One region of the Paenibacillus sp. FSL R7-0048 genome, then DNA from elsewhere that is predicted to be linked to it. Evidence: riboswitches for the same ligand, from Rfam matches in the RefSeq annotation. Region 1 holds a riboswitch; the other holds the start of a gene.

Region 1 (6,140 bases):
CCTGCATTAGTGTGACCGCCCACCTCAGTAGTGACCCCGGCTGACATCTTAGTTATTCCTAGATGAATTAAATGATCGCGTAGAGAGGCAGGCTCTCGTGTAGATAAAGTAATGCCCGAACGGGGTAAAAATAACCGGTATGCCAAAATAATCTGCACTAGCGATCGGTCGGTAACATCACACTCCGGGTTAAATTCCCCTAAATAAGGCCGAAACCGCGGAGGTGACAGACTGATCTCGCAATCTGGATACCGATCCTGCAAATAGCGGGCATGCATGGCACTTTGGAATGCCTCTTGCCGCCAATCATACATCCCGAGCAACGTACCAATATTCACAGAACGAAAACCTGCCTGACAGCCGCGTTCAGGTGCATCCAGGCGATTCCGGTAGTTTCTTTTAGGCCCTTTAACATGCAGCTTTCTGTAAGTCTCCTGGTGGTACACCTCTTGGTATAGTGTTAATCCATCCACCCCTGCTTGAAGAAGCTCTTTATATTCTGCAGTTGATAGAGGATTTATCTCAATACTGACAGAGGAAAAAAATTCCCTGAGTACATCTACGCAATCCTTAATATATGAGACAGGATTCTCCCGGCGCGATTCACCAGTCAAAATGAGGATATGCCGCAGACCTGTAGCTGCAATCTTCTCAGCCTCCCTGCGGACCTCCTCCAAGGACAGCTTTTTGCGCGGAAAATCATAAATGGAGCTGAAGCTGCAGTAGGTACAATGATTCACACAAAAATCCGCAAGATACATCGGTGTGAACAGCTGCATCGAATAACCAAAATGTGCACGGGTCAGTCGCTGTGCAGCCAACGCCATCTCCTCTAGCAGCGGCGTTGCTGCCGGAGAAAGCAATGCCAGCAAATCATTTTCGTTCAGCTTGTCTTTTCCAAGCGCCCGCTTAACGTCATCCTCCCGGAACTCCTTCCACAGCTGCTCATAAGGATACTGCTCCAAGCGGGCCAGTGTGTCAAAAAAGCTCATGCTAATCTTCCCTCCTTTCGTGACCTATCAAATTCAGTTCAAAAATCCAGTCAACGGTGACGAAGCAAAAGCAACTTCTTCTACAGGACCCAGTCCTGCCAAATAAGCTTTGCGGCCAGCGGATATCGCCTCGCGGAACGCTTCCGCCATGACGAGCGGATTACGTGCCGTTGCGATAGCCGTATTAAGCAGAACAGCAGCGGCCCCCATCTCCATTGCTTCCGCCGCTTCCGAGGGCTTGCCAATCCCGGCGTCTACAATAATCGGCAAATTCACTTCTTCAATAAGAATACGCACAAGCTCCTTAGTGCGCAGGCCGCGATTCGTCCCGATCGGCGCACCAAGCGGCATCACAGCAGCAGCACCGGCATCTCTCAGACGTAAAGCAGCCGAAAGGTCCGGACTCATATATGGCAATACTACAAAACCCTCCGCTGCTAAAATCTCTGTAGCTCGTATGGTCTCCAGATTATCTGGAAGCAGGTATTTCTGATCATTGATCACTTCGATCTTGACCCAGTTCCCCAGTCCCGCAGCTCTTGCAAATCTTGCAATACGGACTGCCTCTTCCGCTGTACGCGCTCCTGAGGTATTAGGCAGAAGAGTCATGTGGCCGGGAATGTGGTTCATGATATTTTCTGCTCCACCTTGCGGGTCCACTCGGCGAAGCGCTACAGTAATCACCTGAGAACCAGAGCTAGCAATCACTTCGGGGATCAGCGTATTCCGGCTATATTTTCCGGTTCCGATAAATAATCTACTGGTTAATTCGATGCCGCCAATATGTAACGGGTCATGCATGAAATTACCTCCCTTTGGTTCTTATAAATTTCTCAAAATTCTATACCGCTCCATCTCAACCCCCACCAACAAAGTGCACCAGTTCCAAACGATCATCCTCGCTCAGAGCAGTACTTTCATAATTCTCCTTACTGACAATTTCTCCATTCAGCTCAATGATCATCAGACGACCCGACCACTCAGGAAGACTGATCAAATCAGCTATAGTTTGAATACCACCAGAACACTCTGCGGATTTCCCGTTAATCAACAGCTTCATTCTGAATCACCCCCTTCGCCCATGCTGTTACCTCCAGGCCATGAATGAACCGCCATATGAATAGCTTTGGCGGCCTCATAAGGATCATCCGCTCCGCAAATACCGGACATCACAGCAACTCCTGCCGCACCTTGTCTAATGATCTGTGCCGCATTAGCGGGGCTAATTCCGCCAATAGCAATTACAGGAATAGAGCTGGTCTTCACCGTTTCTGCAAGCAGCTCTAACCCACGTGCGGGCAGCCCTAACTTGCTATCCGAGGGAAATACATGACCAAACAAGCAATAATCAGCTCCCTGCTCTGAGGCATTCGCCGCTTCTTCCGGAGAATGAACCGATCTCCCCAGCCGAAGCTGAGGTGCAATTCGCCGGGCTGTACCCGGACTCAGACTGTGCCAGGCCAACTGAACCCCCGCGGCACCAGCTGCCAAGGCTACATCTATTCGGTCGTTGATTATCAGTTTGGTAGCGGGCATACCGGCAGCCAACAGCTCCTGTGCCGCAGCGAGTAGTTCGCGTGCAGGACATTGCTTATCTCTCAGGTGAATATAATCGACCCATATCTGCACCGTGACAGCTAGTTCAACAAAATGTCTCAGCTGTAGCTTGCCGTCTGATATTAGATGGATCTCAGCTTGCAACATCACGATCTCCTCTCTCACTTCCCTGTAGGTCAGTAAAAAACAAAAAAACTGCCCCCCGTAAGGAAGGCAGTCAGAATCTGTATATAGACGGCACTACAAATAGCCCGACAACAGAAATTCGTTCTCCACTTCCCTACGCTGGTCTTAACCAGATCAGGTTCAAAGGGTCCGGAAATCCATTCCGTCTCAGCCAATCGGCACCCCTAGTGACATAAATATACAATTTTAAAATGCTAACGTGGTTTATAGTAACATATTTTTTTATTGAAATACACCCATTTATTCACATTAGCTGTTCTGATCTAACCGTTTACTACCTCGCCACCATTTACATGAATAACCTGTCCAGTCACATAACTGGAATCGTCAGAGGCCAGATATACATAGGCTGGTGCCAGCTCTTCTGGTTGTCCAGGCCGTTTCATAGGCTGTGTACCTCCAAACTCGCTAACCTGTTTTGCATCAAAGGTAGAGGGAATCAGCGGTGTCCAGATTGGACCTGGAGCAACACCGTTTACCCGTATGCCCTTCTCTGCCAGATTCGTGGACAAGGATCGTGTGAAGCTAAGAATAGCTCCTTTAGTTGATGAATAGTCCAGCAGCTGCGGGCTTCCGCGATAAGCGGTAATTGAAGTTGTATTTATAATGGTAGATCCTGCTTTTAAATGAGGCATAGCTGCTTTTGTTAAATAGAACATCGCAAATATATTCGTACGGAAAGTACGCTCAAGCTGCTCGGAAGTAATATCCTCGATCTTAGCTTGCGGATGTTGCTCTGCCGCGTTATTGATGAGAATATCAAGCTTTCCTAAGCCCTCCACCGTCTGTTTAATAAGATCCTTACAGAATTTCTCGTCACCGATATCACCTGGAATTAGGATACATTTGCGGCCTTCCTGCTCGACCTGACGTTTAGTTTCCTCTGCATCTGAGTGTTCATTAAGATATGAAATGACCACATCAGCGCCTTCTTTAGCAAAAAGCACAGCAACTGCACGCCCAATTCCGCTGTCTCCACCGGTAATTAACGCCGCCTTGTCTTGCAGTTTACCTGCTGCTTTATAATTTGCCGGCTCGTATTTGGGCAGCGGCGTCATTTCACTCTCAATCCCTGGCTGATGATGCTGCTCCTGTGGGGGTAAGGTTTTTGTAGCTTGTTTATTGTTGCCTGACATCTTCCCTATCTCCTCTCGTTAAGCAAATTGATAGTTAACTGATCGTCTTAGGATGGCACAACTATGCACGTTTATACGCTGGGTTTGTCATTTTCTTAAATCGCTTTACGAATCTTACTTACCACAATGAAAGTAGAAATAAACAACCGCGAGAGATACACTGCTGTAAGTGGAGAGGAATTCACTGCATACAAATAGACACAGCATCGCTGCTGTGCCTTGAATTGTTCACCCTGACTATTTTAGAGAAGAAACATGATTTTCTGCATTCACTTCATGTTCCAGCACCCACATAAAGTACAGAGCTTTGGCCGCTTTCTCCCGGGTCACTATAGCTTTAGGTTCTAGTTCTGTCCCATTGACCATTTCGCCTCTGGCAATCCCCACTTCAGATCTAATGAGTCCTAATTCATATGCACTTTTCACTTTTGAAATTAAATTAGGAGAAATGTCCGCTGTATCAACAAGCTGCGTCCAGGATACAAGAGGATAGTACATCGCACCTCTAGCTCCTGGCTCCAAATTTGAATCATAGCCAGGATCTCCTGGCACTACTGCTATGCCGTTATAATCAGTCATGTACTTAGGTTTATTAGCAAACTTTATTTGGTAAACGTCATAGAGAATAGCACCCATCGTTTCACGTGACAGCTTACCTTTCGGATAATAGGCAAGATCTGATCTTTCCACTTTCATTAACTTAGAAATACTGCGTGTGAATTCAGCAACTGTCATCACCGTATCCGGATTAAAATTTCCTTGACGGTCTTTGCCCATTACTCCCAGCTGGATTAATTTGTCAATTTGATTACGGTAATAAGCAACTTCCCCGGTCGTCGTATCATTCGTTATTTCCGGAAAAATCTTACCCCAGTTCCCTGTTAGTGCCGCATGCTTAACGTTGCCTTTAAGGTAAGCAGTAATGGAGGCAGCAGTAGAATCGCCAGTAGCACCTTTCTCTACAAGCTCCGTAACAATCATCCGCGAAAATTGTTTGGCGAGCGCTTCTTTAAAATGAGTCCCATCGACTTTCTTTGAAGGATGCCCGTTAGCGTAACTTCCGTCATTTGTTTTGCCTGGCGTTTCTCCGGCTTCAATTGACATGAAGAGGGCTGTTATTGCTTCTGCACCGATCTCGTTATAATATTTCAGACTTTCCGAGTTAAGGTCAATAAGTGTAACTCCAGATTCATCTGCGACCCGTTTAAGAATATCTACAAACTTTCTTGATTTAAAAGAATTTTCATAGATATATCCCGGACTTGCATTCCCTTTAATTCTGGACATTGGCGTTACCAGTACTGGTATCATGCCCCGGGCTTGAATCGCAGGGAGATAAACTTCTTTAAGATAATTTTCATACATTGCTTCTGTCGAACCTCTGCCGTAACGTCTGAACTCATCTGCGCTCTCATCATTGTGTCCGAATTGAATAAACACATAATCTCCAATGCTGCCATTCAGTAAAATGTCGTTCAGTCGACCTTCTGTATAGGCATTTTTAAACGAGCGTCCTCCCATGGAATAGTTAGTTACACTCAATTTATGTTGATTAAACATACTGCCAATAATCTGGCCCCAACCACTCATTGGTGCTTCGTCGAAGGTGTAGGACTTGACCGTGGAATCTCCAAGTATAAATAAATTCGGAAGAGCACCAACTGCTCTATGCTGTGGCAAAATCGGTTCCAGTATGATCTCCTCAATCCCCACAGCTGTGTTCACTTTGTTCGGTTCGATCTCAATATCTATATGGTCACGGCCGTTTACATACGTATAAGTCCACTCTTTCCCTTTGGCTACAGCCGTATGCTTGACGGGTACAAGCTTTGCAGCGTCCCAATGTCCACTTTTCAACAAGCGGCTGGTCTGCATTCCTGATACTGACACGATCCCATCCTCTGCGTCAGAAGTCGTTTTTACATATACGTTGTAGGTTCCAGGGGGAGCATCCATTCGAAACGCCATTCCGTAGTTGTTATAATTATCTTTCTCAGATTTAGGTTCAGCAAAAAAAATAGGTTCTGTGATGAAAAAACCTGTTCCATCGGATGTAATTGAGTCGGTGTGCACTTCTCTGGCGGGTAAAGCGTTGGTCTCTTGAACAAAACCATAACCTAAAGATGAGTCATACAATTGTGCACCGCGATTAGGATCATACCTAACGGATTGATATCCTGTTTTAACTTGGTTTGTAAAATTAAACTTGTATACGCTTGCAATTCGGGTTGGAGGCTGCCTCTCTGCCCCATCTTTTAATAGGGATGCC
Region 2 (6,140 bases), 730 kb from region 1:
ATAATTTACAACGTTAAAGGAGTGACAAAGGCTAAGGAGCCTATCCATACAACGAGGTGAAAAGACATGAACATGAAAAAGAGCACACTAGCAGCGATCACAACCGTAGCCATTTTCTCCTTTTCTTTGGGTGGTCAGATGTTTGCAGCTGGGAACACCTTTAAGGATATTGATAACATAAACGGCAAAGAAAAAATCATTTCTTTAAAAAATCAAGGGTTAATTAAAGGTGTCAGCGAATCTCAATTTCTCCCTGGCTCTAAGGTAACTACAGCCCAAGGGATTCAGTTTATCTCCGGCGGTCTCCAGCTCAGCCTCGCAGCCATTGACTTTAACAAAGCTCCTGTTGCCAGCGGCTTGTTCACAAAAGTAAAAGACAAAGCCTGGTACGCTGAAGCCTTTATCAATGCTTATTACAATCAAGTTAAGCTACCAAAAGACATTGATCCTAGCCTAATTATGACCAAAGAGCAATTCACTAACTATCTAGTGCAAGCGATCGAAGGCGTAGGTAATCTGCCGATGATCAATATCGTTCCAGTAGATATCGCTGATGAAGCGTCACTGACCCCTGCATATCAAGGCAGTATTCAGCGCTCCCTGAAATACAAGATCAATACTCTAGACGCTAACGGAAAGTTTAATCCAAAAAGCGAACTCACCCGTGCCGAAGCTGCGATTATGCTCTACAACGCTTTGGAGTTCCTGAAAACTGGAGGATAAGCCAAATTTCAGTTACTCTTCTCATTTGAATAATCTACACACGAAAAAGCAGCTCCGGATGATTCCCGAGCTGCTTTTTCATATATATTGTCTTTCTACTCTTCTTCACCATTCAGTCTATTCAGAAATTGCAGAGCCCGGGGATTCTTCGGATGCTCCAGCACTTCTTGCGGAGTTCCTTGCTCTAAGATATGACCGCCATCCATCAAAATGATCCGGTCCGCTACATCGGCGGCAAATTTCATCTCGTGGGTCACAATCACCATAGTCATACCTTCTGCTGCTAATTGTTTGATGACCTTAAGCACTTCCCCTACCAGCTCGGGGTCGAGCGCCGAAGTGGGCTCATCAAACAACAGCACTTCTGGATCTACTGCCATAGCCCGGGCGATGGCCACTCTCTGCTGCTGTCCACCTGACAGCTGATGTGGATAGTTATCAGCTTTATCAGCCAAACCCACCTTAGCCAGCAGTTGAAGGCCCCGCTTACGCGCTTCTTCCTTGGTTCGTTTCAAGACAGTTACCTGTCCCTCCATCACATTGCCTAGCGCAGTCATATGCGGAAATAAATTATACGATTGAAAGACCATCCCTGTTTTCTGCCGAAGAGCTAATACGGAATTCTGAGGAATTTTCTTATGATCTGTAAAATTGATGGTGATATCCCCGAGTGACAGGCTGCCTTGATCCGGGATTTCCAACAGATTAAAACAGCGCAGCAGTGTAGTCTTTCCGGAGCCGGATGGCCCAATAATGACAAGTACCTTTCCATGCTCCATTTTCAGATCAATACCCTTTAACACTTGGAGTGCGCCGAAGGATTTATGCAAATTAATGATTTCAATCACAAGTATCTCTCCTTTAGGTCGCAGAGTAACGATCGAGTCGTTTCTCCAAGTAATTTTGCAGCGCCGACAGCACAGAACAGAACACTAAATAAAACAATCCTGCTTCGGAGTATACCAGCAGAGGCTCATAAGTGGTAGAGGCTACCTGCTGAGCAGTTCTAAACATCTCCGTATAGGTGATGATCGCTGCAAGCGATGTATCTTTGACCAAGCTAATAAAAGAATTGGATAACGGCGGTACAGAAACGCGTGCAGCTTGTGGCAGAATTACGCGGCGCAGAGCCTGCCCACGAGTCATCCCGACTGAGAAGGCAGCTTCCCACTGGCCTTTATGTATCGACAGGATAGCAGCGCGTACGATTTCCGATGAATAAGCCCCTACGCTAAGGGTAAATCCAATGGTGGCGGCAATGAAAGGGTCGAGTACAATACCAACAGCCGGCAAACCATAAAATATAATAAATAGCTGCACTAACAACGGGGTTCCCCGAATGACCCATACATAAAAACGGGCGATTAGCTTCGGAATTACCCACGGTGAAAGACGTGCCAACGCGGTTAGGATCGCCAAAATCAATCCAAGCACAAAGGAAAGTAGAGCCAACGGAATGGTAAAAGCCACCCCGGCTTTAAGCAGGGGTAGCAGTGTATCTAAGAAAATTTGTATTTTGCGGTCATCCATTATTCAGACATCCTTTTTAGCTTCTAGGCTTAATTAGCCTTGCTAGCCTTGTATTATTTTGAAACGTCAGCTCCAAAGTATTTCTCGGAAATTTTCAAGTACGTTCCATCACTTTTCATCTCTTTAATCGCATCACTGACCGCATTCACCAGCTCATCATTGCCTTTCAGGAATACCGCAGCACTTTGTGAGCCTTCAGGAATCTCATCAACCACTTTAATTTTTGCATCTGGTTTTTGTTTTTTCAGATCCAGATAAGACAAGCCATCATTCACAGTTGCATCAATACGTCCCGAAGTCAGCAGATCCATCGCTTGATTGAAACCGTCCGTAGCTACGATTTCAGCACCGTTCTCACGAGCGATGTCGGATAAGTTACTGGTCAGGGATTGTCCTGCTTTTTTACCCTTTAGATCAGCAAAGGTCTTAATATCCTCATTGTTTTCGCTCACGATCAATACTGCCTTGGATACAATATAGGGTTCAGAGAAATCATATTTCACTTTGCGATCTTCGTTAATGGAAACTTCATTAAAAATGACATCAAACCGTTTCGCATCCATCCCAGCAAAAATACCATCCCACTGAGTTTCAAAAAATTCAGCTTCAACACCTAAACGTTTGGCTACTTCTTCGGCAATTTCCACGTCAAAACCCGTCAATTTCCCCGCAGTGTCATGATAAGTAAAAGGTGCATAAGTCCCTTCTGTACCTATCCGCAATTTGCCGCTGGCCTTCACAGCCTCCAAACTGTTTTGCGCTGAAGATGCTGCTCCACCATTCGTTCCAGCTGTTGGTTCAGCAGCCGTATTGGTATTCGAATTATTGCCGCAAGCCGCTACAAGAACCACGGTTAACGCCAATATAATAGTTAAACTCCATTTTTTCATTATTAAATCCCCTCTCTCTATCCGGTTTTTTTCCGGTAAATTGAATAGTACACTGCCATCACATGATCGTCAATACTTTTTTCCGATTATATACATCGGAATTGTAATATTAACTAGATTTCTACTTATATCTTACCCAATCTTGGATTAATCCTTCACTTCTTTCTCTCTTTACTTCTCAGAAAGATATGGTATATTTATAAACAAATTAATATGGACCTGTTATTTCACTAGGGGAGTCGGCCGACTGAGACGGAGCTTCAAGCTCCGGACCCTTGGAACCTGATCTGGATCATACCAGCGGAGGGAAGTGGAGCAGAATTTTCATCAAGCATGTTAAGTGTTATTATGCAGAATGAACTTTTTGACCCATTCATTTCCTCTGGAAATGGATGGGTCTTTATTTGTTTAGACGCTCCACAAAAATATTAGGAGGTTAGATCATCACGACCATTTTATCTATTCAAGGCCTAACCTACTCTTTTCCGGAAACTGAACAACCCCCTGTATTCGCAAATCTATCCATGGATATCAGGCAAGGGGAATTCGTCTCCGTAGTAGGTGCTAGCGGATGCGGGAAAAGCACATTTTTCAAAACGGTTGCCGGTTTACTCGAACCTACTCATGGAAAAATAAAACTCCCTACGCTCCCCTCAACCGCTAGTCGTTTAGGTCAGATCGCTTATATGCCTCAGCAGGATTTATTGCTGCCTTGGAGAACAGTGCTCGACAACTGCCTTTTGCCCTGGGAGATCAAGCCCAGATTTAGTAAACAGAAAACGATCACTCAGATTCGGGAAATGTTGGCCCGCTTCGGCTTAACAGATGTAGAGAAGGCTTATCCCCATGAACTTTCGGGAGGTATGAAACAGCGAGTAGCATTTCTGCGCACCTTAGTGGCTGGAGGCGGAAGTGGTCTTATGCTGCTGGATGAGCCCTTTGGCGCTCTCGATGCCATGACCAAACGTGAGATACACCGTTGGCTGTTGAAGTTATGGGGTGAACTGAATCAGACGATTATGCTCATCACTCATGATCTGGAAGAAGCCCTATTGCTCAGTGACCGGATTTATTTATTATCTGGCGGTGCGCACAGCGAATTACAGGAGATCATTGTCGATCTACCAAAACCAAGACATTATAAGATGAACTATGAACCCCGGTTTATAGCACTACGGGCAGAGTTGGAGCGAAGATTGCATGCAACCTATACCTTTTAAAAAACATCTAGACAACTATGGTCCCTTCCTTCTTCTGGTACTGCTCATTCTTGTAATCTGGGAGTCAGCTGTTCGCCTTCACTTGATTCCAGCCTTTATTCTCCCTGCACCTTCATCTATTGGCATCGCATTGATCGAGCACAGGCAATTATTATTTGGACAGCATTTATTGGCGACGTTACAGGAGATACTGGTGGGTTTTGTCCTTTCTGTGATTTTTGGTGTATTGCTGGGCATTGGAATGTTCCTGTTTCGCCCCGTAGAAAAGGCCATCTATCCCTTCCTTATCATTAGCCAGACGGTCCCATTAATTGCGCTATCCCCCATTTTTATTATGTGGTTCGGATATACGCTGTGGAGCAAAGTGGCTGTGGTGTTTTTGACGGCTTTTTTTCCAGTCGTAGTGAGTACATATGATGGACTTCGTACAAGTGGCCAGACTTACAAGGACTTATTATTAACATTTGGTGCAAACCGCTGGCAGCTGCTTGTCAAAACCCAAATTCCACTGGCATTGCCTGCTTTTTTCTCTGGCTTAAAGCTGTCCATTGTATACTGCGTCATCGGAGCTACTATCGGGGAATGGCTCGGCGGCAGTAAAGGACTCGGTTACTTCAGCCGCAGAATGGCCGGAAATATGCAGAGCGATGAAATGTTTGCGGCTGTATTTCTGCTGTCCGCGCTTGGTGTTGTACTTTTTCTGGCGATAGCTTTACTCGAACAATTATTTTTAAAGAAAAGAGGATCTAACCAATGAATCAATTAAAATCCCCACAACGAGGACTTATTTCTGTATTTCTAGTATGCACACTTTTGCTCTTAAGCAGCTGCGGGAAGGCAGACAAGCTAAATAGCAACTCCCAAACCGGTTCCTCCAACACCGAAAATAAGCAGTCACACAAACTGACGATTATGCTTGATTGGTATCCCAATGTCGTTCATTCCTTTCTATACGCTGCGCAACAGCAAGGTTTTTTCCAAGAGGAAGGTTTGGATGTCGAGATCAAAATGCCTGCGGACAGCAATGACGCCCTAAAGCTTGTAGCAGCAAATCAAATTGATCTAGCGCTCAGCTATCAGCCTCAGGTACTTATGGCACGCGGCGAGAAAATTCCTGTACGTTCGATTGCAGCTATCGTGCGGCATCCACTGAATCATCTGATGGTTCCTCAGGCAGGCAGTATTCATAGTCCCAAAGAGCTCGCAGGAAAACAAATCGGCTATTCCTCCATTCCGCTCTATGAAGCAATGATTCGGACAATGATCCAGAGTGATGGAGGCGATCCTTCATCCGCCAAGCTGATTGACGTAGGTTTTGACCTTATCCCTGCGATCTCTACAGGACAAGTGGACGCAATAATGGGCGGGTTCATCAACCATGAACAACTGATCCTTGAAAAAGAGGGACATCCAGTCACCTCGCTTAATCCAACGGATTACGGAGTACCTGACTATTATGAGCTTGTGCTGGTGGCCAGCGAACAAGGATTGCAAAATTCTGAAGCCTACTTCAAAAAATTTCTAAATGCCATAACAAAAGGACAGATATTTGTGGAGCAGAATCCTGAACAAGCCCTGGATTTACTGGTTGCACATGAAGATGCAACTTCACCGCTCGACAAGGAGATTGAGAAAAAAAGTCTTGAGATTCTACTGCCACTGATGAATGCTGGCGATCAATCTTTTGGTTATCAAGACCCGACATCTTGGGAAAAGGTTCAGCTGTGGTTATCCACCAACGATCTTCTACCAGAAGATATTAAAGCACAGGAAGCTT

Evidence for each region. A riboswitch is a leader RNA that binds a small molecule or an ion and turns the genes downstream of it on or off. The one in region 1 is predicted to bind thiamine pyrophosphate.
Region 2: linked by a shared signal. The riboswitch ahead of NSQ91_RS13225 (ABC transporter ATP-binding protein) and the one ahead of NSQ91_RS09930 (thiamine phosphate synthase) in region 1 are both predicted to bind thiamine pyrophosphate.

What each region holds. Positions count from the first base shown of each region.
Region 1 covers NZ_JBBORF010000001.1:2,282,656-2,288,795, reverse strand. Annotated here, with positions in the region: gene thiH (2-iminoacetate synthase ThiH) at 1-992, opposite strand, end outside; gene NSQ91_RS09940 (thiazole synthase) at 1,026-1,793, opposite strand; gene thiS (sulfur carrier protein ThiS) at 1,849-2,052, opposite strand; gene NSQ91_RS09930 (thiamine phosphate synthase) at 2,049-2,696, opposite strand; TPP riboswitch at 2,810-2,911, opposite strand; gene NSQ91_RS09925 (SDR family oxidoreductase) at 2,999-3,871, opposite strand; gene NSQ91_RS09920 (GDSL-type esterase/lipase family protein) at 4,109-6,140, opposite strand, start outside.
Region 2 covers NZ_JBBORF010000001.1:3,016,960-3,023,099, reverse strand. Annotated here, with positions in the region: gene NSQ91_RS13245 (S-layer homology domain-containing protein) at 67-723, shown strand; gene NSQ91_RS13240 (amino acid ABC transporter ATP-binding protein) at 819-1,571, opposite strand; gene NSQ91_RS13235 (amino acid ABC transporter permease) at 1,585-2,253, opposite strand; gene NSQ91_RS13230 (amino acid ABC transporter substrate-binding protein) at 2,307-3,143, opposite strand; TPP riboswitch at 3,366-3,469, shown strand; gene NSQ91_RS13225 (ABC transporter ATP-binding protein) at 3,668-4,363, shown strand; gene NSQ91_RS13220 (ABC transporter permease) at 4,344-5,120, shown strand; gene NSQ91_RS13215 (ABC transporter substrate-binding protein) at 5,117-6,140, shown strand, end outside.